3 regions of the Paenibacillus sp. MER TA 81-3 genome follow, and region 2 is predicted to be linked to each of the others. Evidence: riboswitches for the same ligand, from Rfam matches in the RefSeq annotation. Region 2 holds a riboswitch; each other region holds the start of a gene.
The links. Region 2 has a riboswitch for magnesium ahead of M3650_RS02745 (FtsW/RodA/SpoVE family cell cycle protein). Riboswitches for the same ligand answer to the same signal wherever they lie in the genome.

Region 1 (8,162 bases), on a different contig from region 2:
GTCACGTTCACGATGCTGCCTGAGGCTTCATGGATTATCGCCCGCTTCCGGGACCAGTGGCTGTGGTTCCTGCTGTCGGCCGCCGCCTTCGGCATCGGATATGGCTGCTTGTTCATCAAGCGCAGGGGTGGCTTTATCGGCAGCACGCGCTTGGCCGTTATTTTCGTCGCCGTGCAGTATGCATTAGCGAGCTTAGCCTACGGCAGGGCGCACTTGCCCTATATCATCTACCCGCAGCTTACGCTGGAGGCAGGCTTCACGAACCCGGCCATCTTCCGTTCACTGCTTATCGGATACATTGTGAGCACCATCCTGCTTATCCCGGTGTTCATCCTGTTCTGGAGGCTGTTCCTGAAGGACCGGCGCTACCTTGAACAGGAATGAGAAGTGATAATCGCCACACTCAACGCTGATACAGCAGACACAACAGCAACAGGCCTTGTCCCGCGCATCTGCGTAATGGGCAAGGCCTGTCCATTGCTATAAGATAAGTTATTCCGGCATTTGAATCTCCACAATCAGGTCGTCACTGTCTTGTAAGGAGGACACGCGATACTCTAGCGGAGCGGACAGACCAGCCGCATCCAGCATATCATGCAGATCGGAGCGAAGCTGCAGTTCGCTCCCCGTATACCGGATTTGGAAGCGGTCGCGTCCGGATTGTCTAGCCGCCAGGAAGCGATCCGTCAAATCCGCCACATCCCGTATCGCTCTGTCCGGCAGGAGCACGTCTGCGCTCCATACCTTTTCCAGCTGAACTGCCAATTGCCTCAATCCCTCGTCATCGCTCTGATGCATCTGCAGCAAAGCTTGTTCATACGGCTCAACCACCTGCGGAATATTGTCCGACTTCCACGAATGATCCATGCGCATTTCCGTATCAGTACGCAAGTAATACGTGTACCTGACTTGTGCGCCCCGGTCAGGCAGCGGATCATCCCACGTTGCATCGATGTGATACCACTTGCCATCCAACTGAACCATATTCCACGCGTGGAGCATGCCGCCCGCTTCTCCTTCGACTATGATGCTCGGAATATCGGCTTCTTCGAACATCGCCTGCATGAGCAGCGCATAGCCTTGACATACCGTCTTCCCTTCGGTCAGCGCCTCGTAGGCGGTGAACTTCGTCATTGCCTCGTCATAGGCCACATTACTCACAATATAATCGTGAATCGCTTTCACTTTTACGTGTGGAGAGTCGTTACTGTTCGTGATGTTAGCCACGATCTCTTTCGCCTGATTTCGCACATATAACGATTGCGTATACGTCTCACGGTAATCGACATACACAGTGACATTGGCGTAATCGCTGCCGCCCTTCCATTTGAAAGAATATTTGCTGACATTGTAGCGTATGAACGGATCGGAATAGAGCGCTTCCGACAACGCTTTACTGACCTGGTCCGTCAGTGTATCCGTACTTCCATCATATCGGAAGGAAGACATCGTTTCGCGTAAGGTGAATCGTTCACTGAGCCAATCACGCATCTCTTGGTTTTCATGCAACGTCACTTGAGAGGATTGAGCTTCGACGGTAGGCCATATAGCAAAGCCTGTAATAATTCCTACGGTAATACCGCCAAAAAACAATACGCGAAACATGGATAACCAAGAGCGTTTGCGCTTCAACTCGCCTATTTCTTGGGGGTACCTTATGCCGTTCTGAGCCTTAAAATCGAACAACCGCATCACCACCTTCGCTTCGACGGTGTTGTCCCGCCTATGCTGGTACGAATCGTAACATAGGCAATTTGCAGATGCTGTCTAGTTATGGAGTGGATATAATCGAGGATGTTTCGTTCCGTTTCTATCGCGATCGACAAGCTGTGGCAGCAAGAGAGCATTTCTCAGAAGATGGATGGCCCTTGCATACCCGTTATCGAGTAGAGAAAAAGACGACTGATAGCGAATGCATGCGACATTTGCCTAAAAAAAAGCACAAGAGGAAGAAAATAAAATTCTTCGTCTTGCGCCTTATTATGAAGAGTTGCGATTTAAATGCTGCCGCAAAAACGGCAGCACTTCCGGCCAGAACGCGGGATCTCTGTCCGAGCTGCTGTGGCCGTCTGAATCGACAATCAAATGCGGCTGATGATAAGACAACCGCTGCAGCACATTTTCCAAATCGCTGGCAGGAATATAGCCGTCGTTGCGGGAATGGACCAGCAGCAGCGGTACTCTTCCCTCTGTGCGCGCATAATTGCCGGACAAGCTTTTCGCCAGATCCAGACCGTCGTAGACAGCAGTTGGAATCTGGGAACGATACAGCCAAATACGCGGTATGACCGTTGCGAGCGGAAACGTAGGCAGCTTATGCCGCTTCAGCTCCGCCGCAACCATCGTTAACGGACGGGAAGGCATCGAATCGGTGACGACAGCCTGGACGGCCAGCCCTTCATCCAACGCCAAGACAGCGCCGAAGCCGCCCAATGAATGTCCAATCACTCCGATGCGCTCGCCGTCCACATCCGGACGCTTCCGCACGTAGCGCACCGCAGCCAGCAAATCGTCCCGGAACAATAATGCGGATGGCGCCTTCACCGATCCGCTCTCTCCGTGACTGGTTACATCATACATGAGCACATTAAAGCCTGCATCTGTGAGCGGATAAGCATAACGAAGCACACGCGCACGATTAGAGCCCCAACCATGTGCAACAATGATAACCGGGGCCTTTTTGACTGGCGTATTCCCTTTTCCCCAGATGAACCAGCCTTGAAGCGTAGCGCAGCCTTCAAACGTTACCCGATCAAAGGGACGATCGGGCTCGGTGCTCACCGGAATTTGCCGTGGGGACTGACTCTTTACCGCCAACGCCCAAGCTCCACCCGCTGCGCTGCTGACGAGAGCCAGGGCACCCACACCATATGTCCAAAGCATAGCCACTAATATCGCCTCTCTTTTATGATTGCCTCACGTTCATTTTCTATCTATTATACTTCACTCGCAGCAGCGTTATCCGAAGCTCCCAGGCGCAAAATTTCTACGGTCAGATAAACGTACAGCAATTACCCGTTTTCCAGCGCTTTTTCCTGCACGGTTAGAACAAAGCGTTGGGCGTGCTGCGCCAGCTGCTCGAACTGTCCTTCTTGAATGTAGTCGGTACGCACCAGCTTGGAGCCCAGACCGAAGGCAGAAGCACCCGCCTTCAAGTAATCCGCAACGTTGTTCATGTCCACTCCGCCCGTGGCAATGATAGGAATGTGCTGCAGCGGGCCGCGGATTTCCCGAATATAATCCGAACCAAGCGTTCCGATCGGGAACAGCTTGACCGCCTTCGCCCCAGCTTTCCAAGCACGAACGATTTCCGTCGGTGTAAGCACACCAGGCCACACATCCACACCGCGCTCAGCCGCAAAGGAGATGACCTCCTCGTCCAAATTCGGAGAAATGAAAAACTGTGCTCCGCATGCGAACGCCTCTCGGGCTTCATCAAGATCCGTTACTGTTCCCGCGCCGATATATGCCCTGCCGTCGAACCGTTCCCGCCAACGGTGGATGATCTTCGCAGCGCCTTCCGTATTCATGGTCACTTCCATGAAGCGGACGCCGCCTGTCACCAGCGCCTCACCGGCAAGATCGGCCGCCTCTCCGGTAAAGCCGCGAAAAATAGCTATGATGCGTGTCTGCAGCATCTGCTCCGTTATGGAGATACCGGCTGCCGTTATCGAGTTATCGATTTTCATCATTGCTTTATCGGCTTCCGTCATCATCTGCCATTCCCCCTCTCTTGTTCTCTGGACGACGTATTCTACAGCCTGCTTACATTGCGCCTCCGGCAGCTGCATGACGCAACTTTTCCGCCCGATTCTTCGCAAAAGCCGCGCTGCCGATCACTCCGCCATCATCAATCAACTCCCCTTGACGGATCGTCAACCGCTCCAAATAACCGTGATAGACCGAGCGCTGCAGCGTATCGCGCACCGATGAGAACAGTCGTTCTCCAGCCAGTGCCCCGCCACCTCCGATGACGATAACGTCCGGACTGAGGAGCGAAATGGAGTACGCCAAACCTTTGCCAAGCACTTGGCCGGTATAGGTCAAAATGTCGACAGCGAGCGCATCGCCTTCGTCATAAGCTTGCGAGACATGAGCGGCGCTCAGTTCCCCGCGCTCGTATGACTCACGCAGAATGCTGTCTCGGCCCGCTTCCAGCGCTTGCTTCGCTTGGCGCACGATGCCCGTGGCGGAGACGACCGACTCCAAGCAGCCAGTAAGTCCACAGCCGCATGGTGTCGTTTCGCCGTCAATCGCTACATGTCCCAATTCGCCCGCCATGAAACCGCTGCCGTAATACAATTCACCGTTCACCACGGTAGCAGCTGCCAGCCCCGTTCCGATGGTCACACCGTGCACGACACCCGCTCCACGTCCTGCTCCGCTCATCGCTTCGCCATATACATACATGCGCACATCATTATCTATAAAAACAGGTACGCCAACCTTGACACTCAACCGTCCGGCAACGTCCACGTCATGCCACTTCAAATTGGATGCAAAGATGCTGACACCGCGCTCCGGATCAATAAATCCCGGAATACCGGCTCCGACAGCAAGCAAGTGGCTGCGATCCAGCCCCGTTTTCGCGAACAGCTCATCAATCATGTCGGCCATCTTATCCAAAACGTGATCAACGCCGAGGGCTGCTTCCGTCGGCCGCTTCACCTTATCCACCATCTCGTAGCGCTCGCTCACGAGGCCGCACACGATGTTCGTTCCACCTAGATCGATTCCTATCATATATTGCATGACTTCTCCACCTTGCCTTCCTTATAGCTGTGATTTATCCGTATTATAGCACGGAGCAGTCAACTTTTTGATTGAAAAAATCATAATCCAATTGTTGTGAATATACAACGTATTCATCGTACATTCGAGCTTTTCTGGATGTTAATGACTGCTTCTCACTTCAAGCGTTCGCCATAATTTCGCCTTAAATTTGCCTCAAACTTGGAAACAATATTAAAGACGAACTTGGTACAAATCGCTATAATAGTACTGTGATGTATGTCACACGCGCCACGCGCGATAAATCACAGCCAATTACAGCAGCAGAGCAGCCAGCCAGTTCTAAGCTGCCGTGAATCATTGTGCAGACTTAAATGCTCTGAATTCCCTACAGTATATTAGGTACTTTGCTTCCGGAGCGAGTCTGCTAACGCAGCTTGCCGGTCAACCGTTATTCAAGAGACCCCGGTTCAAGTATTATTTTAATTCGGATTGTAAGAGGTGAATGACCCATGACGTATGTAGACATTAGCAATATAAGCCCGCAATTGTTCGTAACGGTGCTTTTTTTCCTGCTTATCGTATGCCCGCTTCTCAGTCTCGGTGTAGTTCGTTTCTTCCAACAGCGTGTGAAGGCTGGAATTACTTATATCGCTTCTGCGGTCGTATCTTACGTCGTCTTTCTCATCGTTGCGGACTTTGTGGCTAAGACCTGGAGCTGACTCTTTCTTCGAAGGAGTTAGCTTTTTTATTGTCGTGCCTCAAGAGGCTCCCGGTCCTGTGTTCCTGACATTCCATCTTCACAATGCACCTACACGTCCGCTTCCCGTCTCATGACGAAATAACGAAACAATGCGTCTTCAAAGCGGTATTCTGTCAACCCTACTGTCTCGAAGCTGAATGACTCGTAAAAATGAACCGCCTTCGCATTGCTTTCCAGTACAGCAAGCCAGACGGCAGAAGGGACAGCTTGTTCCATTCGTGCCAGGCAGACGTTCATAAGCTCACGCCCGATACCGTGACGCTGGAAATCAGCTTGCACATAAATTTTTTGCAGTTGCATCGGATGCGGCGTATCGACGGATTCATGGCCAGAACCGTCCTTCAGCTTCATGTAACCGGCAGGCTTCCCATCCCAATAGGCCACATAGAAGTGATTGTGCGGCTTCTGCAAGCTCACAGCCAGCTTCCCCGGGGCGAACGTCGCTTCCACATATTTTGCGAGCGTATCAGGTTGGAACAGTTCCCCGAACGTTTCTCGAAACGTCGCTGCTCCGATCTCCGCCAGCAGTTCGGCGCATTCCTCACCCACATGTACAATCTCGATCTCGTTATCGCATTGATTTTCCGTCTTCAGTCGATCCATATAATTCTCCCTTTTTCTATAAAGCATAATGTTGATATTTGCGTAATGCGAACTAATGTTCTATTATGTAAACATTACTCCCTATTCTGTGAAGTTGCAACTATGAATTTTGCAACGAATATCTGTTTGCATAAGATTAAAATACTGTATTCGGACAAGCACCCGCATGTACCCCAAAAAATGAATGTGCCGAAATCATTGACTTATTGTTAAAAGGTGCTATAACTATATAGAGTCAAGAACATAATTTCATATTCCTCGTTAGGTGAGGCTCCTATGTGGAGATATGCTGCTGCCCAAAAATGTCGAGAGACGCCAATGGGTCAACAGAAACCATCGACTTAAGGTGGTTTTTAACGTAGCTGGATGTCGCGTGCGTCATCCTATGCCACATAGTGCTAAAACTCAACGAATAGAGGGCAATGGCACTTGTATTTGCTATATTTTTTAGCATGTAAATTTGCTGCGTATACCAAACATCCTCTTCGTTGCGGATGTTTTTTCTATTTCAGGAGGTGATGAGAGATGGATGGTTCCCCCAGTCCCGAACCGCATAGCAAGCACAACAGCACATTCATAATTATATTTGGAGAACGTCCGTCTCTTATCATCTAACGAAGAGATGGACCATGAAGGAGGTCCATTACTATGGTATTAGCACCTGTTGTCATTGGAAATTATAAAGAGGATTCGGCTGGCAAGCTGATGAAAACTCAGTTCCTTGCCATTCATGAAACATTTACGGTTGAAGAAGCCATTGCTTATTACCGCAAGCACGGAAAAAACATGACGAATATTTATTATATTTATATTACGGGCCACAACGGATTGTTGAAAGGCGTCATCTCCGTAAGAGAATTATTAACCGCCGAAGATCATATTCGTGTTCAGGATATTATGATTAAGCAAGTGGTGTCGGTTACAGCCGACGTCGATCAGGAAGCGGTCGCTAAAATATTTGAGGAAAAAGATCTGGTGTCGATTCCAGTGCTGCACCAGTCGCAGCTGGTCGGCCTCATCGATGTCGATGATATTCTGGATGTCGTGCGGAAGGAAGCGACGGAAGATTTTCATAAGATGGCGCCTGTTACGTCCTTTGCGCAAAACTTGAAAACAGCAAGTATTTACACACTCTACAAAAAACGCATCCCTTGGCTCATCATTCTCGTCTTCATGAATATATTCTCAGGAGCGGGTATCGCCTCTTTTGAAGATTTAATTGCCACGAACGTGGCCCTGGTCTTCTTCTTGCCTCTGCTCATAGATAGTGGCGGCAATGCGGGTTCTCAAGCATCCACGCTCATGATCCGGTCCATGGCTGTCGGGGACATTAAGCTAAGAGACTGGTTCAAGCTGTTCACGAAGGAAGTATCGATCGCGTTCTTCCTCGGCATCACGATGGCGTTAGCCGTTGCAAGCATCGGGTGGTTCCGCGGCGGAATCGATATTGCCGTTATCGTTGCGCTAACGATGGCAGTTATTGTTATGGTCGGCAGCTTAATCGGGATGTCGCTCCCGTTCATTTTCAGCAAATTGAAGCTTGATCCTGCAACAGCGAGCGCGCCGCTCATTACGTCCATTGCCGATATTTGCGGCGTCTTGATTTACTTTTCCATCGCATCTGCGTACTTGAATCTGTAAAGAGCAAGGTTGCGTTAAGCCTCGTATGCCGTCGGACTACCTACATTTTCACACAAAAAAGGAGGGCGCTTGGGCCCTCTTTTTACTCTATCTTGATTCTGTTATACTATCCTTCTTGCTGCTCTGCGTTATCGTCCTGATTGGCTTCCGTATTGGTCACCTGGAGGCCAGCCCCCTTATAAAAGGTGGACTTCAACGTGTTAAATTGGGTCGTATAGTCATTGAACTGTGTCTTTAATTCCTCCACTTGCCGGTATACTTCATTCCGTTCGGAAATCCCTGTCGTAATCGACTTCAGCTTCGTATTTTGCGACTTCAATTCGTCATAGATGAATTGCTCGCGTTCCAGCCATTGACCATACTTCTCATGCAATGCCTTGAACGTGTCATATCGCTTCACATAAGCGGTGTATGCCTGTTCCGC
Region 2 (8,162 bases):
TCCTGAATATATGGTTGGTCTCATCTTGATTGGCCTCGCACGCTGCATCGCAATGGTCATCATATGGAATGATCTGGCGCAGGGAGACACGGAATATGCTGCAGGGCTAGTTGCGTTCAACTCCGTATTTCAGATGATATTTTTCCCTATCTACGCTTATGTATTCGTGACTGTTATTCCAGAGTGGCTCGGAATGGAAGGAGCCATCATATCGATTACGATGCTTGAGGTTGTGCAATCGGTATTCATTTATTTGGGCATTCCATTTCTGGCAGGCGTGCTGACCCGGTTCGTGTTGGTGCGGGCGAAGGGCAAGGAATGGTATGAAAAGTCGTTCATTCCGCGCATCAGTCCGCTGACATTAATCGCTTTGCTGTTCACGATCGTCGTGATGTTCTCCTTGAAAGGAGACATGGTCGTCAGCCTTCCGCTCGATGTTGTCCGGATTGCGATTCCGCTGCTGCTCTATTTCGTTTTGATGTTCTTCATCTCGTTCTTCCTAGGAAGACGAATCAGAGCAGGTTATCCGGTGTCGACTACACTGGCATTCACGGCAGGCAGCAACAATTTCGAATTGGCGATTGCGGTTGCTGTCGGTCTATTCGGCATCCATTCTGGAGCAGCCTTTGCCGCGGTCATCGGACCATTGGTCGAAGTTCCGGTCATGATCGGACTAGTTCGGATCGCTCTGCGGATGCAATCCTTATTCCCAACCAAATCAAAACATCCATAGAGAGTGAGGAAATCGAAATGACAGCGAAAAAGACGATATATTTTTTCTATGCGGGCAAATCCTGCAAAAGCCAGATGGGAAACGGCAGAAACGGACAAGTAATGGCAAGTTTCTGTGCTGATACCTAAAAATTGCGCATATGGTGAAGTATATCTCATTACAGTAAGAACGGAGGTTCTTCCCTTGCACAATAATCCTGCTCACCAGCAGTTGGTTTATCAGGCTGACCCCGCGATGGTTCAAGCCATGCATTCGGCCAGGGAAAAAGTTCACCATGTCTGCAACATGTATAAGGATCGGCATGTGCGAGTTCAGACGGTTGACGGTCAAGTATATGATGGGGTCATCTCAAATGTCGATAGAGATTATCTTTATTTGCATACCCAGCATCCCATGCCGCAACGCTCACTGTACGGTTCGTATTATTTTAATAACGACGTCATTTTGCCATTGGTGTTGTATAATTTGCTGGTCATTTCTTTGTTATAGTCATCAGACAGCGTCTGCTGCACGGTTGAAACAAAAGAGTCCTTGTACACTAAAGTGCAAGGACTTATTTGCGCGTCCGCAGCGTCCATATTAAAATCGGCCGCCCTCGCGCGCTCTTACCTCCTGATGCTTGATACAGGGAGACTTGCCGTATACAATAGGAAGGTACTTCATCTCGATACCAATAGAGAAGGAGTAAGTGAATATATTGCGTCATATATTAGTTAAAGGAGGGGTGACTGTGGCATTTGGCGCTAGAGTATTGAAGACGGGGATCGCGGTTACCCTGTCGCTATATATCAGTATGTTCCTGCAATTCAAGACACCGGTCATTGCCGCGGTAGCTGCGATCTTCGCGATGCAGCCGTCCATCTACCGTTCTTGGCGTTATTTTCTGGACCAGTTCCAGACTAATACGGTTGGAGCAGTAGTAGCATTATTGGCGGGGATGGCCTTTTCCAATGCACCGATTGCGGTAGGTATCGTCTGTATTCTGGTCATTATGATATGTTTGAAAATGAAAATGGAAGAGACCGTCGGTCTGACGCTCGTGACGGTCATTACGGTAATGGAAGCCTCGGGACAATGGGATTATGCATTGATTCGATTCGTGCAAATCCTGATTGGCATCGGTTCGGCGTTTCTCATTAACATTTTGTTCTTCCCGCCGAATCCGAAGGTTCAATTCATCGGGCAGATCCAGACCGTCTTCAACAAGATGTCGCTGCTTCTGCGCACGATTATTTCGGATGAGATCAAGGAAGCCGCGTTCCGAACAGAGAAGCAAGCTCTGGAAGACATTATGAAGTCGCTTGCGGATAAGTACAAGCTGTTCGAGGAAGAGACGAAGAAGTTAAAGCGCGCCAAGTACCGGGCTACGCGCCAATTGGTTGTGTACAAGCATCTCCTGAATACGCTGTGGAAGGGGATGGCGGTGCTGAATGCGATTGAAGAGCATTATTTTCAAACAACCCGGACGCCGGAGACGAATAAGTTCTTCGATCATCATCTGGAGATGCTTATCAAATGTCATGAACACGTGCTGCTCAAATTCGAGGACAAGGTAAAGCCAGACAGCACGGAAATTGAACTGATGGAAGCAGAGAACGAATTGTTTATGCAGAAGGCAATGCAGCATTGTGTACAAGAACAGGAAGGGATGCTGCGCCTCTCGATAGTGGCGGCGTCCATGTACGAATATGGTTTTCAGATTGCGCGTCTTGACCGGCTCGTCGGACACGTCGATAAGGAAGAGGACAAAGGACTATTGAACGGCTTGATATAATTGAATTGGAAATAAGCTTGATGCCAATATTGGATATCGAGGAAATGGTTGACAAAGGTGGAGTTTAAGGATAGTATTCTCGGTAGTCTGATTATATATCCTCATTAGGTGAGGCTCCTATACAAACAAAGGCCACTGCCCGGAAATATCGAAAGATGCCTACGGGTAGAACAGGAACTGTCGAGCTAAGGCTTTTCTTAAGGTGGCTAAGAAATGATTGTATTTCTTTACGTTGTATAGTGCCAAAGCCCGGTTAAGGGGAGGCGTAAGTAAACACATTTGTTTCATTATGCACCCTCTAGCAGCCATGCTTGGAGGGTTTTATTATGTGCGCGGGAGGTGACTGTTCGAATGGACGGAAGCGGAAGTAGGATGTTTGACCAATTACGGCTTAGGTCTGCGATGCAGAAGCATTCCCTGATCATTTCCATTGATGGTTGCCAACGGGCATACGTACTTTGGTTATGAATCTCACTGATTTTGCCACGGAACGCTTTTGATATCATTCGCATACATCCGAGAGCTGCTGCCAAGCAATTATGAAATAAAAGAGGTTATAGTATGCTGCGAAAATTAAAACGTGTGGATCCGTTGATGGTGTGGATTTTGCTGTGCTTTATGGCGGTTAGCACTATCGTTATTTACAGCGCAACGACAAATACGAGTTATGAAGGCTTGCACAAGAACAACATGATGCTCTATGCCGCATTTTTTATTCCGCTCCTCGTTACGGCTTGGTTCGATTATCGGGTTGTCGTGCGTTATTTATCCGTCGTCCTCTACGTCACTGGCATTGCATTGTTGGCGCTCGTCATGTTCAAAGGGGTTGACATCAATGGTTCTGTACGCTGGATTGCCATCGGAGGACAGCAATTTCAGCCTTCCGAATTAATGAAGCTGTTCACCATATTGATGTTGGCCCGGTTTTTGGGGCTGCGTGAAGGGGAGGAGCTGCGGCTGGTTCGGGATATCGTCCCGCTCGGCCTCATTATCGCGATTCCGGTCTTTTTTGTTTTGAAGCAGCCTGATTTAGGAACGTCGATCGTGTTCGCGGCGATTTTTGTCGCTATGATATGGATGGCAAATGTGCGTATGTCACATATGATAATCGGTTTGTCTGCGACAGCCGCTGTTATCGTTTCCATTGTGGTTCTGTATTACACGAACAGCGATTTGCTGGCCCAATTCATTAAGCCTCATCAGATGGCGCGCATTGAAACATTTCTTAATCCGACCAGCGACTCGGATCAGGCGTGGCATGTGATGAATTCGATCCGTGCGATCGGTTCGGGCAGGCTGTCGGGAGACGGGTTCACTCAAGGCTTTTTTATTCATAGCGGGTACATTCCTTACAGTTATTCGGATTCGATATTCGTCGTCATTGGTGAGGAGTTCGGTTTTCTTGGATCCGCCATGCTCATTCTGTTATATTTTCTGCTCATCTACCGTATGGTTCTGATTGTGAAAGACAGCAATAATCTGGAGGGCGCCTATCTCGTTGTCGGCATTATTGCGATGTTCACGCTGCAAATCTTCGAAAATATCGCCATGCATATCGGGTTGATGCCGCTCACAGGGCTGTCCCTGCCATTTATAAGCTACGGCGGGAGCTCGCTTCTGACCAATATGATCTCGATCGGGCTCGTGTTAAGCGTCAAAATTCATCAGGAAGAACCCGATCTGCTAGAACCGCTCACAACGAAATCAGTCATGTTCCATTAATTGTGATGATGCTAATGCGGTCAGTCAAATCCGAATGTTGCGTGAACCAAGCCCTTGCCATTCAGGCAAGGGCTTGCGGTATTAAGCTTGAGCTTGCGCCTGTGGCTGCGCATGTGCCTGCGGGGGAATTCGCCTGGCCCTGCCGAGGAAAAAGTACCCGTCTAAGCCGATTCTGCCCGCGTTCCATCCGGCTACTGCAATGAAGCTGCAGATTAGGATAAACAAGGGATTCCAACTGATCGAACCTGAGAACAGAAAGGAAAAATTCATCATCATGCCCATAATAGAGGCCAGCCAAGTCATCAGCCCGAGAATGAGGCCAAGTCCGACTAGAAGCTCGCCAAAGGCCACCAAGTAGCTGAAGAAGCCGGAGGTTGGCAGAGCGACGTTCTTGAGGAACCACGCCCACCAACCGGGAACGATTGGACGATCGCCAACCGAATTGGCGATCGCCGCTTCAAGAAAGCCGCTTGCATCGAATCCATTCGTAAGTTTCCCCCATCCTGCCGTCACCCATTTATACCCAACGTATAGACGGAGAACACACAGCAGCACGGCGGCGCTGAAATGGGATCGCAGCCAGTGCACAAACATAAGTAAACCACTCCTTTTGCTTTGAATTTAGGCAGCACGCTGTCTTATGATACCGGTTCTGGTATATTGTACAAAAGTTGAAGCGGTTTAACAAATAGTTATCGGTTACATTTTGAGGGGGAAATTTCTACAATTTTATCATTAATACATTGACTGATGAGTTATCAGGTATAAAAAAGCAATTTCCAGAACAAGGGGTAACTCTGTAAACGCTTAATGTCAAGTTGATTCAGATGGAAAGAAAACTGTCAAAAGTGAAAAGACGGCTTTAAGCAATAACAAATACATAGCATAAGGGAAGAAGCAGGATGGGCACGCATTGGCGGAGCTCATCTTTTTGCTGTGTATGCACAGTCGTATTTTGTGAGAAGGGGAGCGAATGGCCTTTGCATCCGGTGTCTTTTGACCATTCTCCCATTCACTCAGACTCGTTGTGAGCGTCGTGACGCTAGACGAGCACGAGTCACTTCCAAGCGGCGATTTCCATTTGCAGCGAAGGGGGTTGTGTGACGGAAGAAGTATTTTTCCTCGTAAAATCCTTCTTCTGATGTAAAGGGAGAGTGAGGCAAGAGGGGGATAGCAACAACGATGCGGTTGTGAGATTAAAGCTTTCTAGGAATTGAAGTAGCAGTGATTCGTTGTTTTTCTCTTTCACGAGGAAGATGATGGATGCTTACGCGGAGCGTCGTTGATTTGTTAATTGACCAGATAGAATTCTGCGATGTGCTCATCTTGAACAAATGCGACATGGTGAAGGAAGAGGATCTGCTGCAATTGGAAGGCGTGCTCCGCAAGCTGCAGCCGCGTGCCAAGCTCATCCGCACATCTTATGGACGGATCGCTCCGCAGGATATTTTGAATACAGGGCGGTTCGACTTCGACGCAGCCAGTCAATCGGCGGGATGGATTCAAGAATTGCAGTTGGGGCATCACACACCGGAGACAGAGGAGTATGGTATCGCTTCGACTGTGTACCGCCGCAAGAAGCCATTCCATCCCGAACGTCTTACGTCATGGCTGGAGGATTTCCCGGACGACATCGTCCGCGCGAAAGGGTTGATGTGGTTGGCTTCGCGCAATGAAATGGCAACCAACTTCAATTATGGTATAGTTCAATCAGTTGGACGCAGTAAGCGATTTAGCGCAGGTGATAATGCAAGACTAGAGGATCAGGAATTCATATTTATGAATGAAGGAGCAGGTTGAATACATATGACGATACACAGAGCTGTCCCGGCCGAATTGGATGATGTGATGACGCTTGTTCGGGAATGTACGGAGCAGATGCATTCGCAAGGAATTAATCAGTGGGATGAGAATTATCCGAACGCTCATATTTTGATGGAGGACATCCGCTCGGGATGGCTGCACACCTACCGGGATGGCGAGGAGATTGTTGGGATGATGACCTTGGATGAAAATCAGGAGGAGGAGTTCGAAGCAATATCGTGGCGTGATCAGGGTGGAAGAGCGCTCATTGCCCATCGATTGGCTGTTAAGCCGAGCCATCAAGGGCAAGGGATTGCGAAGAAGCTGCTTGCTTTTGCAGATAACTATGCGCAGGAACAAGGTTACAGCAGCCTGCGCTTTGACAGCTACAGCAAGAACACAAAAGCCGTGGAGTTATATAAGCGGTTGGGATATGAAGTTCGAGGGGAGATTGTATACCCGTCCCTTGAATTTCCCTTCTATGTGTTCGAGAAGCATTGGACGGCTGTCAGCAATTAAGTTGGCGAAGGAGTAGCAATTAGACGATGATAAAATTATTTCAATACAATTGGATGGTACGTGAGGAATGGTTTGAGTGGTGCATGCAGCTTCCACATGAAGAATACATTCGCGAACGTGTAGGTGGAGTCAGAAGCTTCCATCGAACCCTGTTTCACATTATCGATGTCGAATCGAGTTGGATTCGAGCATTAGATGGCAAGCCAGACGAAATGCCATCATTGGAACAATATGATACGGTAGAACGACTTCATTCTCTATCCAAACATTACCGCTCTGACGTAGAATCATTCGCTGCCACGTGGAGATCAGAGATGGAACTGAAGTCTTTCAGTGTACCTTGGGAGCCGGATGAGACGCATACTTATGGAGAAGTGATCCGACATGTCATTTCCCATGAGATTCATCATATCGGTCAGATCTCCGTCTGGGCACAAGAAATAGGGAGGAAGCCGGTGTCCGCCAATTTCATTGGCAGAGGACTGAACACATAACGACAGAGGATTGAACTGATAGCTCACATCGAAAGAAGCCAATCATTTCTATATAAAATCATTCATTAATTAAATTATTATGTACGAACGAGACGATGCCTCCAAAAGGGCGCCGTCTCTTTGTATTTATAGGATATACGTTAAGGGAATGCATTTGACATATGGGATCTGTATACTGTAGAATGAACAAAAATACCAGTTAGTCAAAAAAAGAACTCTGTGGTACGGAGATTGATAGAGGAGTGAGCAATGACAGTGAGTCGTCGCAGTAATTGAGATTGGTTTCGATTTTGGGGGAGGAACATGAATGTCAAGAAAAGAAAAATCAAGTGGTTCATTATTTATATTGATGTTGAATATGTTCATTGTCATGGTCGGAATGGGACTCATCATACCGATTATGCCGAAATTCATTACAGAGTTCGGGGCATCCGGACAAGCGATGGGATATCTCGTCTCGGCGTTTGGTCTAACGCAGTTTGTTTTTTCACCGTTTGCAGGAGAATGGTCGGATAAGTATGGGCGTAAAAAGATGATCGTCTTCGGAATTGCGATGTTTACGATTTCCCAGTTCATTTTCGCGGCAGCCACCGATATGTGGATGCTGTACGCATCCCGTTTCCTCGGAGGAATGGGTGCGGCATTCATGACGCCAGCCATGATGGCTTATGTCGCGGATATTACGACAGAAGATAATCGGGGTAAAGGACTGGGGTGGCTAATGGCTTCCATGAGTCTCGGGGTGGTCGTCGGACCGGGAATCGGAGGATTTCTTGCTGAGAGCGGTATTCGCATTCCATTCTACGCCGCAGCGATGATCGCGGCTATCTCAACTGTAATTTCGCTATTATTCTTACCGGAGACGGTGTCGATAGAAGCACGTATGAAATCGAAGCTCTCACAGACAAAGCGTGAAAACATTCTGAAGCAGTTCGCAAGATCATTCAAGGCACCTTATTTTATGCTGTTGGTGCTCATTTTTACGATGACATTCGGTCTGATGGGCTTCGAATCAGTATTTGGACTGTATGTCGACAAGAAATATGACTTCACACCTAAAGATATTTCGCTCATGATTACGGTTGGCGCCCTCTTGGGCGTAGTCATTCAAGCGGTT
Region 3 (8,162 bases), on a different contig from region 2:
GCCATTTGTTCGGCTGCCAGCTTAAGCTCCGTAATTGAACCCGTAATTGTCCTGGACAGGAAAATGCCGAGAACGGCAACAATCGCAACGACAATTAGACCGACGGAAATAAATATGACAGTAATATAGCGGATGGTTGCCATCGTGTCGGTTAGAGAAGTGACAAATCTGACTGCCCCCACTGTCATATCCTTAGCCTGCAGCGGATAAGATACGGCTAATACGGTGTCATGCACGGATGGCTCACGTCCCTTCCAGATTCCGACGGTTCCGCTGCATGCCTCTTGCACATCTGGATAATCGAGCATATTTTTCCCGTCTTGAGCTCCCGCAGAGTCCTGAAGAAGCTGCCCGGAAGAACTAATAATCTGCACTTGTGCGGCGGTATTTTGAGAAAATCCGTTTAATAGCCGTTCGGACTGCTTCTCTAATTCTTCCTCGGCAAAATATTGATGAAAAAAAGAAGCGGATATTTCCGCTTGATTCACCAGGATTCGTTCAACATTGTGATAGTAATAATAGTTCACCGACGCAATTAGAAAAATTTCCAAAATACATACTGTAATTAAAATGACGGCAAAATAACTTCCCACTAATCTTTTTTGGATGCCCAAAATTTCATTCTTCCTTTCTCCAACGGTATCCTCGTCCCCAGACGGTTTCGATCAGCCGCGGCTTGGAGCAGTCGTCTTCAATCTTTTCTCTTAGCTTGCGAACGTGAACATCTACGGTCTTGGGATCTCCGACAAAATTCACTCCCCAAATCAGATTCAGAAGGTCGTTTCTGGATAAGGCTTTATCGGGATATTCCAAAAACACCTTAATCATTTGATATTCTTTCGGCGTTAAATCGATTAAACAGTCAGATTTAAATAACTTGTTAGCATCCAGATCAAGCCGGATCGCGCCAGACTCGAGCACCTTGCGTGAGGTCCCCCCGCATGCTGGGTACGGCGCAGCACCGTTCTGATTCTCGCGATAAGCTCTAACGGATTGAACGGCTTTACGATGTAATCGTCAGCACCAAGTTCAAGCCCCCTGATCTTGTCCAAGTCTTGTCCGCGCGCAGTGAGAAAGACAATCACGATATAGGGATCGATTTCTCTTAGCTTCCTGCAAAACTCAAAACCATCTATATCGGGAAGCATGATGTCCAGAACCACTACATCCGGCCGAGTTGCGGCGAGACTCTGTAAAGCCGTCGCTCCAAGTGCAGACTCAGTGACTGTGAATCCGTTTCTTTCCAAATTAATCGATACAAAACGTCTTATATTGTCATCATCCTCAACAATGAGCACATGGTTGCGGTGTAAAGATTCCATAGCTGCCTCCCCAAGGCCCAATCCAATTCATTGGGCTAATAATGAAATAAACGATCACAAAAAAGCTCTCCCTGGCATCAGGGAGAGCTGACTGTTGTATGTGTTATCTCATTCGCTCATTAGTCAAATACGCATATTTAAATAGACCTGCCCTGCCAGTTAGAGCCGCCGGGAATATACGTAAGGGAAACATTTGAGAGCGAAGAGAACACAGTTCTCCCTTTTTGCATAGTGCTGATGATTATATGATACACTACTCGGAAGACTGTCCATTCGGAAGTTCCCCCCTTTTCTAAATAAAATGAAAAAACCCTCTAGTATGACTAGAGGGTGTAATGAATGCACACAAAAAAACATCCGTTCCCCCAAGCCGAGTTTTGGCACTATACAACGTAAAGAGAATCATTCATCTCTTAGCCACGTTATGAAAAGCCTTAATCCGGCAATCCCTGTTCTACCCATTGGCATCTTTCGATGTTTCCGGGCAGTGGCCTGTATTTGTATAGGAGCCTCACCTAACGAGGACATATTTATTACTTCTGAATCGTATCCCTATCGCTTGCAATTGTCAATAGCCAAGGTGAAAATCATAACGATTTGACCAAGTGAGTAAATCTTTCTCTAGTGGAACTCCCCACTTCCCTTAATAAAAGCGGGTTCAGCGCCGCCGCGCAAACCTGCTGCATGATGAAATTATTTCAGTGAAATTCCGAATTTCGCGCCAGCCTCGCCTGCGAATACAACTGTTCCGCTTTGCGGCAGCACGATCTCGTTCTTGCCGCTGACGACCGTGTCGTTCACGCACGCGCCTTTTTGATCGTATACAACGAAGGCGCCTGTTTCCGGCATATCAACCAGCATCGTCTTTCCTGCGGCTGCCGCAGGAATGCTGTACCATTTGGCATATCCATCCGCTTGGACGGTAACAGAAGATTGCTTGCCCGCATAGAGCTGCTTTACAGCCTCTTCGCGAACATACAGGCTGCCGGCTACATCCAAATATTCAATGCCCTTTTTCGTATAAAAATTGTGTTCCATCGCATCTCTGCTGCCCAAAAACGGGATTTGCAGTTCGCTGACCGCTTTGTCCGCCCCTTTTATCTTTTTGTTCGCCCAATACCCAGAAGCATCTGTAACGGTGGAGACTTGGATGGAAGGCATAGAGATGTAATACCACATCGATGTATATTTTTCGTTGACTGCATAATATTTCTTGCCTTCACGATTCGCCCATGCCGCAGCCACATCTGCCGATAATGGATTGGCTTCAAGCTTCTCGGCAGTATATTGCGACAGCGCCGTCTGTCCAAGGCCCGGCAAGGCGGAATACGTTCTAACCCATAAATAGGTCCGTCCGTTGTCCTCTGTAACAAAGCTGGCCTTTTCGCTTCCATCCGCATTAACGAAAGAGCCATCAGCGGTGTACGTGTATTTCGCAACGGGGTATTCAGGCAGCATAATCATGGACACGGACAGCTCGCCATCAGCGCTGACTTCTATCTTGGCCAATTGGTTGAAAGCGCCGTAAATGCCTGCGTTCTTCGCAACTTCCTGCGGCATGTTTGCCTTTACGGGCACGCCATGCGACTTCGCCGGTTTCCGTTCTTTAATAACGCCCTTCTCTTGCAGCGCGCTTAGCAGCATCTCATTCGCCAATAATTGATCGGTCATGCTGTCGCCGCCCGAGGAGAGAACGGCTGCGGCCATGTTATGCTCCGGCAGAACGACCAGCGATGAATGATACAGTATCGTATCGCCGCCTTTCGTGAGCGCCTTAATGCCGTAATCGCTGAATGGGAACATGTTCACACTATCCCAGCCGAGCCCGAACCCGACTGACGAATCGGCATCTTTCGGCCACATGCCTCTTTTGTACTCTTCTTGCTCCATTGCCTTTAGCGATTTGTCAGAAAGAATGCCGTCTGCTTGCCCCGTGAAGATCTTTGCAAACGAAACGATATCTTCAGCTGTTGAATAAATGCCGCCCGTTCCGATGACATTTACGGTGTCTCTTGGAAGCTGCCCTTCATAAGTTGGATAATAGAGTCCTGCCATCCTGGATGGATCTATCTGTTCCAGCGGCGTCTTTGTATTGGTCATGCCTAAAGGCGCTGTAAAATACTTGTGTATAAATGATGTGAAGTCCATGCCGCTTACTCTCTCAACCAGAATCTCAGCTAACGTAAAGCTATCGTTGCAATACACCGAGAACGCGCCCGGATCTGCCTTTAGGCTTTGAACAGCCAGCTGTTCCAATAATGCATCATGCGCATGGGTGTCGTTATCGTCGAACAACATGGCATTCCCAAGCGTAGCTCCGCCAAGACCGGAGGAATGGTTCAACAACATGCGCGGAGTAATTCGTTTGTAACGATCGTCTTTCATTTTAAAGTCGGATATATAACTTGCTACCGGCGCATCCAAATTCACCTTTCCTTCATCCACCAGCTTCATCACTGCTGCCGCGGCGAACATCTTACTCGTTGATCCTACCCCATACATCGTATCGGCAGTCAGTCCCGTGTTCCCCTCTTTATCGTTCGTGCCAGAATGGCCTGATACGACGATATTGCCGTTATCAATGAGTGCGTACTGCACGCTTGTGATACCGTATGTCTCCGTTAAAAGCGCGGCCTTCTCAGCAGCTATTTTCCGGGTTCGGTCGTAGCCAAGTTCATTGTTGTTGCTTTCCGCCATCGACATCATTGGAGCGAGCATGGATAGCATCAGCGTCACTGCCAGTGTCACTGCCAGTCTTTTTCTCATTTTGTTGCCTCCCAGTATTCATTGTGTTAATCATCTATATTACGAATAATGTGCGCCAATCGTTCAATTACTGGCTTATAACAAAAAAAAGCGTGCAACCTTTGCATCTCTTGATACAAGGTTGCACGCTGAAAGCCCGGCATACAAGCGGACTCCATGTCATTGAACTTTCAACATATTTCTATTTTCATACACCGAGATATTGCACACCGCTCTGAATCCGGCTCGCCGATACAGGTTTGCGCCTGCCTCTGACGCTTGCAGCACACATAGCCCGTCATAGCTGTTCTTGATCTCTGATAAAATAGAGTTGAACATGGCGGAGCCCAGCCCTTTTTTCCGCTGCTCTGGCAGCGTCGCTATATCATAAATTCCAACGCTGCTGTTAGAATACATTGCAGATCCTATGCATACTACCTTTTCATTAAGTAACCCAATAAACAATTTCAGATCTGAATGATTGTATAGAGTTGATTCTGAAAGGCTATCATAGTACTTTCTCACGTACATGCCTTCCATACGATTCCCGAATAAAGAGGACAAGGCGGCACCAAATTGCCTTACTTCCATCGGTGAACTGACTTGTCTGACCGAAAAGCCATCCGGCATTTCCGTTGCAGGATGCAAGTCCGATGTATATGCATACATGCCGGCATTGACTTCGGCGAGAAGCAAGCCATGATTCACGATTGCTTGCCGGGTGCTATCTCTTATATTGTCCCAGCACCATAAAGACATCGGGAAATTCTTATCCGTAAAATAGTCCACCGTTTCATGAAGCAGACGCTTATCATCTGCGCTATCTTTGAACAAGACAGTGATATTGAACGTGTCTGCCGGCATGCCGCAATCCACATATAAGAATTCATCCGTTTCTTTGATGGACATTCCTGTGCTTTTATTTGCAACATACGAAACCTTGTATGTAAAGTTGTGTTGAATCATTGCAGCCATTTTTTGATCGTTCATGTGAACCTCCACCACATTTTATTGTTTCCTAAGTTCAGCATATAATAAAATGGCCAAAGTTCTATCCCTTTTATTCTTTACAACTATTCTTAACACACAGGAACAGCCCTAAAAGAAGCTTTTTATTATTCCTTTACATAAACAATTTTCCGTATGCTGTCATATGAAAGGCTGTATTCAATTGCAAGTTGTTGAATGGAACAACCCGCCTTGAATTTTCTCTTTATTTCCTTATTTCTTTCTATTAAATAAAGCCGATATCCTGATGTTTCACCCCATTTTTTGCGGGCAACGCGCGGTCTGGGGATGTATAGGATCTCGCCATTGATATGTTTTTGGATTTCCGATATCAATTCTTTCGGCAATACATCATTGGCATTCTTATATTTCATTCCAACTCACTCCTTAAAAATATTGACTTAAGGAATGCAAGTCTGCGTTCTAAACAAGGTAGACAGTCAGAATGAATGTCGGCGATCATTTATTTATCTCCATGCAACCATCGCCATTTGTTTATCGTGCAGACGTTGCATGGAGTTCCGTGAAGATAATAGCCGAAGGAAAAAACATGTACTCACCTCCACTTATTCATAATTACTCAATTGTACCATAAATGTAATCTTGGATGATTTCTTCTATCCCATACGATTAGCCGGCAGCGGCATGCCTTCCTTATTCAAACGTGCCTGTGCGTACCAGATTGACCTGAACGCGGGACTCAATCTTTGCCTCGGGAAACAGGGTATGCCATTTTTTTTTATAAATAGATCGCGTGTAAGCGTGTCTGCGATTTCTTTGATGCCTTGGTCGCCTAGCTTGCCGTCGAATAAGACAACCCGAACCTGACCGTTAACCAAAGTTCGGGAAAGCTGCCGATTGAGATAAATGTTGGCGCCTTTACTGCTATTAGCCGTGCAAGACACCACTTTGGTCTTCTGCTTCGCTTCCGGTTCCGGATTGATGAGAACAGCCGTGACACGCAATTTATCCTCCTGTTCGGCTTCTTGTGCAGCGTCGTATCCGAGGGCAATGGCAATCCCTAGATTTTCTAGAACGATTGGCTGTACACAGCCATTGAGCACGCATAAGCATAGGATCGCAAGGCACAAGGCGTTCAAGGCGGATTTCATTTTTAGTCCCCCCTTTTATTTTCATTTTTCCACCAGGCTGCAGCATACGTCAGTGCGAACAAAATAGAATGTTGCTGGTGAAGCCAGCTTGGACGGCGGCTTGGACGGCGGCTTGGCCGATAACGATACCGCCGACGATGCCCATTGTCTGTCCAACCTTAGTCGGCAGCCTCGCTCCCGCCTCGCGCAGCAGTTCCATCGTCACTTCTAATATGAGCGTCTTGAACAATGGCGGAAACGGAACTCTAGACCGGGATTCGATCAACCATACAAGCAAGGAGGAAGGAATTATCTCATAATGGAACGTCAGCGCCGCCACATAAGCTGGGGTCAAAAACACGGAAACAAACAAAGCCACCACCCGCAATCCGCGGAGAAATGTCCCGATACCCCAACCAAAATAGCGGTCTTCGGTCGACAGGAAGAAATCTATGAATTCGCTCGGCCCTATAATCGCCTGCGGACTGCCGTCCGCCAGAATGACGACTTTGCCTTCCATTAGCGAATGGCTGGCGAGATCGATACGCATGAGACGGGGCGGACAACCAGATCGGCACTATCGTGGAATTGCGCAAGCAGCTTTTCCCGCAGCGTATTGGCGTAGAGCGTCATCGCTTGACCGCCTCCTTTGGGCTTCGTTAATGTCGCGTTGTGCGCTTATTTTCGTGGTGGTCGCTTTGCATAATCAAACAAATTATTCCCTTTTATTTTACATATCATGCAAATGATGTTATCGCCTCCATTATCATAACTGCAGATGATGCAGTCAGCGCCTTCATTCTTCAAACAGAAAAAAAGAGACAGCCAAAGCCGTCCCCTTCCAGCAAAACAATACCCGTGTTTTTAATAGTAAAAGACCGCCCCAAGGGCGGCCAGAGACTAGATTCAGGAGATGACCGTGTAGCTGAATTTCTTTTTGCCGAAGTTGATAGCTGCTTGATGTGTTGTTGAGTTATATTTTCCAAAATAAACATCGATCCATCGATAGGTAAGCTTTCCGGCATTATTAAGATCGCCCGTATCTTCAACAATGAATGTATTTAAAGAGTATCCTCCAGGAATCGTAATCCGTTGATTATTATTCAATACAATCATTGCTCCAAATCGATATGTAGGTTTATTCCAATTGCTGCTGCCCCACGAAGATGGATGAACAGCAATCCCGCCAATATATGCGCCATTACCACTTGCGAATACAGGACTATTGTCTCCAGAGGCTCCGGTATATGCTGTAAAGTCTTGATTGGTATAAGTGGTATCTGCAAAAGCCGCTGAGGAGGTTGTAAAAGCTAATACAACAGAAATTAACATTGTAAAAAGCGATTTTTTCATAGTCATTCCTCCTTATGTAATCTATTAATTCATGATCTCTCCTGAAGAAGAGTCATAAATGATTTGTTGTAATTTTGTTGAGTTATCAAGACCGACCACTGTAATTGTAGATTGGCCATTTAATACTTGAAGAACAAAATGATAGCCATTAGCCCAATCGATACCAGGCAATAGGTTACGTTCTTGTTTACTCTTTTTTACTAATTGAGGACTATCAATATTGATTTCTTCACTTGAGACGACCATTTCAGGAATATAAGGGCCGACTCCGGGATACACCTTTTCTACAATGCCATCGCGTATGGACACGACTGCCCGTTTATGATCTGGAGTACTGACTTGTAAGTTCCACCTCCTCCTCCTGCCGTCCTGCCCGCTTTTTTTTCCAAGCTCATCATCTACACTTGTCAAATAAAGCGGTACAGCGCCTGAATCCCATTTTTTTGCTTCTAGCATGCCTGCATGTAAGGCTTCCATTACAGTTAATTGTTGTGGATCGAAATGGATAGCTTTGGAATCGGCTATATTCCTTTGAACAACGAAAGCACAAGCAAATATGATGACAATGCCTAACAAAGTGTAGATTTTTTTCTTCATATTTCGAATACCTCTCTACATCTACTTAGTAAACTCTAGCACGTTG

Region 1: it holds a riboswitch for magnesium, as region 2 does, so the genes downstream of both, mgtE (magnesium transporter) here and M3650_RS02745 (FtsW/RodA/SpoVE family cell cycle protein) in region 2, are expected to answer to the same signal.
Region 3: it holds a riboswitch for magnesium, as region 2 does, so the genes downstream of both, M3650_RS18500 (response regulator transcription factor) here and M3650_RS02745 (FtsW/RodA/SpoVE family cell cycle protein) in region 2, are expected to answer to the same signal.

Annotation. Positions count from the first base shown of each region.
Region 1 is NZ_JAMAWB010000024.1:78,801-86,962, reverse strand. Features, by position in the region: gene M3650_RS26155 (cytochrome d ubiquinol oxidase subunit II) at 1-384, shown strand, start outside; gene M3650_RS26150 (transglutaminase domain-containing protein) at 493-1,692, opposite strand; gene M3650_RS26145 (alpha/beta hydrolase) at 1,981-2,883, opposite strand; gene M3650_RS26140 (bifunctional 4-hydroxy-2-oxoglutarate aldolase/2-dehydro-3-deoxy-phosphogluconate aldolase) at 3,012-3,716, opposite strand; gene M3650_RS26135 (ROK family protein) at 3,766-4,752, opposite strand; gene M3650_RS26130 (hypothetical protein) at 5,244-5,453, shown strand; gene M3650_RS26125 (GNAT family N-acetyltransferase) at 5,543-6,097, opposite strand; M-box (ykoK) riboswitch at 6,348-6,522, shown strand; gene mgtE (magnesium transporter) at 6,746-7,738, shown strand; gene M3650_RS26115 (YkyA family protein) at 7,845-8,162, opposite strand, start outside.
Region 2 is NZ_JAMAWB010000002.1:104,800-112,961, reverse strand. Features, by position in the region: partial or broken gene arsB (ACR3 family arsenite efflux transporter) at 1-733, shown strand, start outside; gene M3650_RS02755 (hypothetical protein) at 917-1,222, shown strand; gene M3650_RS02750 (FUSC family protein) at 1,464-2,507, shown strand; M-box (ykoK) riboswitch at 2,601-2,774, shown strand; gene M3650_RS02745 (FtsW/RodA/SpoVE family cell cycle protein) at 3,069-4,229, shown strand; gene M3650_RS02740 (DoxX family membrane protein) at 4,311-4,823, opposite strand; partial or broken gene M3650_RS02735 (CobW family GTP-binding protein) at 5,499-5,913, shown strand; gene M3650_RS02730 (GNAT family N-acetyltransferase) at 6,036-6,551, shown strand; gene M3650_RS02725 (DinB family protein) at 6,578-7,045, shown strand; gene M3650_RS02720 (MFS transporter) at 7,353-8,162, shown strand, end outside.
Region 3 is NZ_JAMAWB010000012.1:101,427-109,588, reverse strand. Features, by position in the region: gene M3650_RS18505 (sensor histidine kinase) at 1-614, opposite strand, end outside; gene M3650_RS32310 (winged helix-turn-helix domain-containing protein) at 619-828, opposite strand; gene M3650_RS18500 (response regulator transcription factor) at 855-1,322, opposite strand; M-box (ykoK) riboswitch at 1,678-1,852, opposite strand; gene M3650_RS18495 (serine hydrolase domain-containing protein) at 2,016-4,088, opposite strand; gene M3650_RS18490 (GNAT family N-acetyltransferase) at 4,248-5,042, opposite strand; gene M3650_RS18485 (CD3324 family protein) at 5,183-5,449, opposite strand; gene M3650_RS18480 (Ger(x)C family spore germination protein) at 5,693-6,187, opposite strand; partial or broken gene M3650_RS18475 (spore germination protein) at 6,252-6,713, opposite strand; gene M3650_RS18470 (RlpA-like double-psi beta-barrel domain-containing protein) at 7,073-7,519, opposite strand; gene M3650_RS18465 (hypothetical protein) at 7,544-8,116, opposite strand.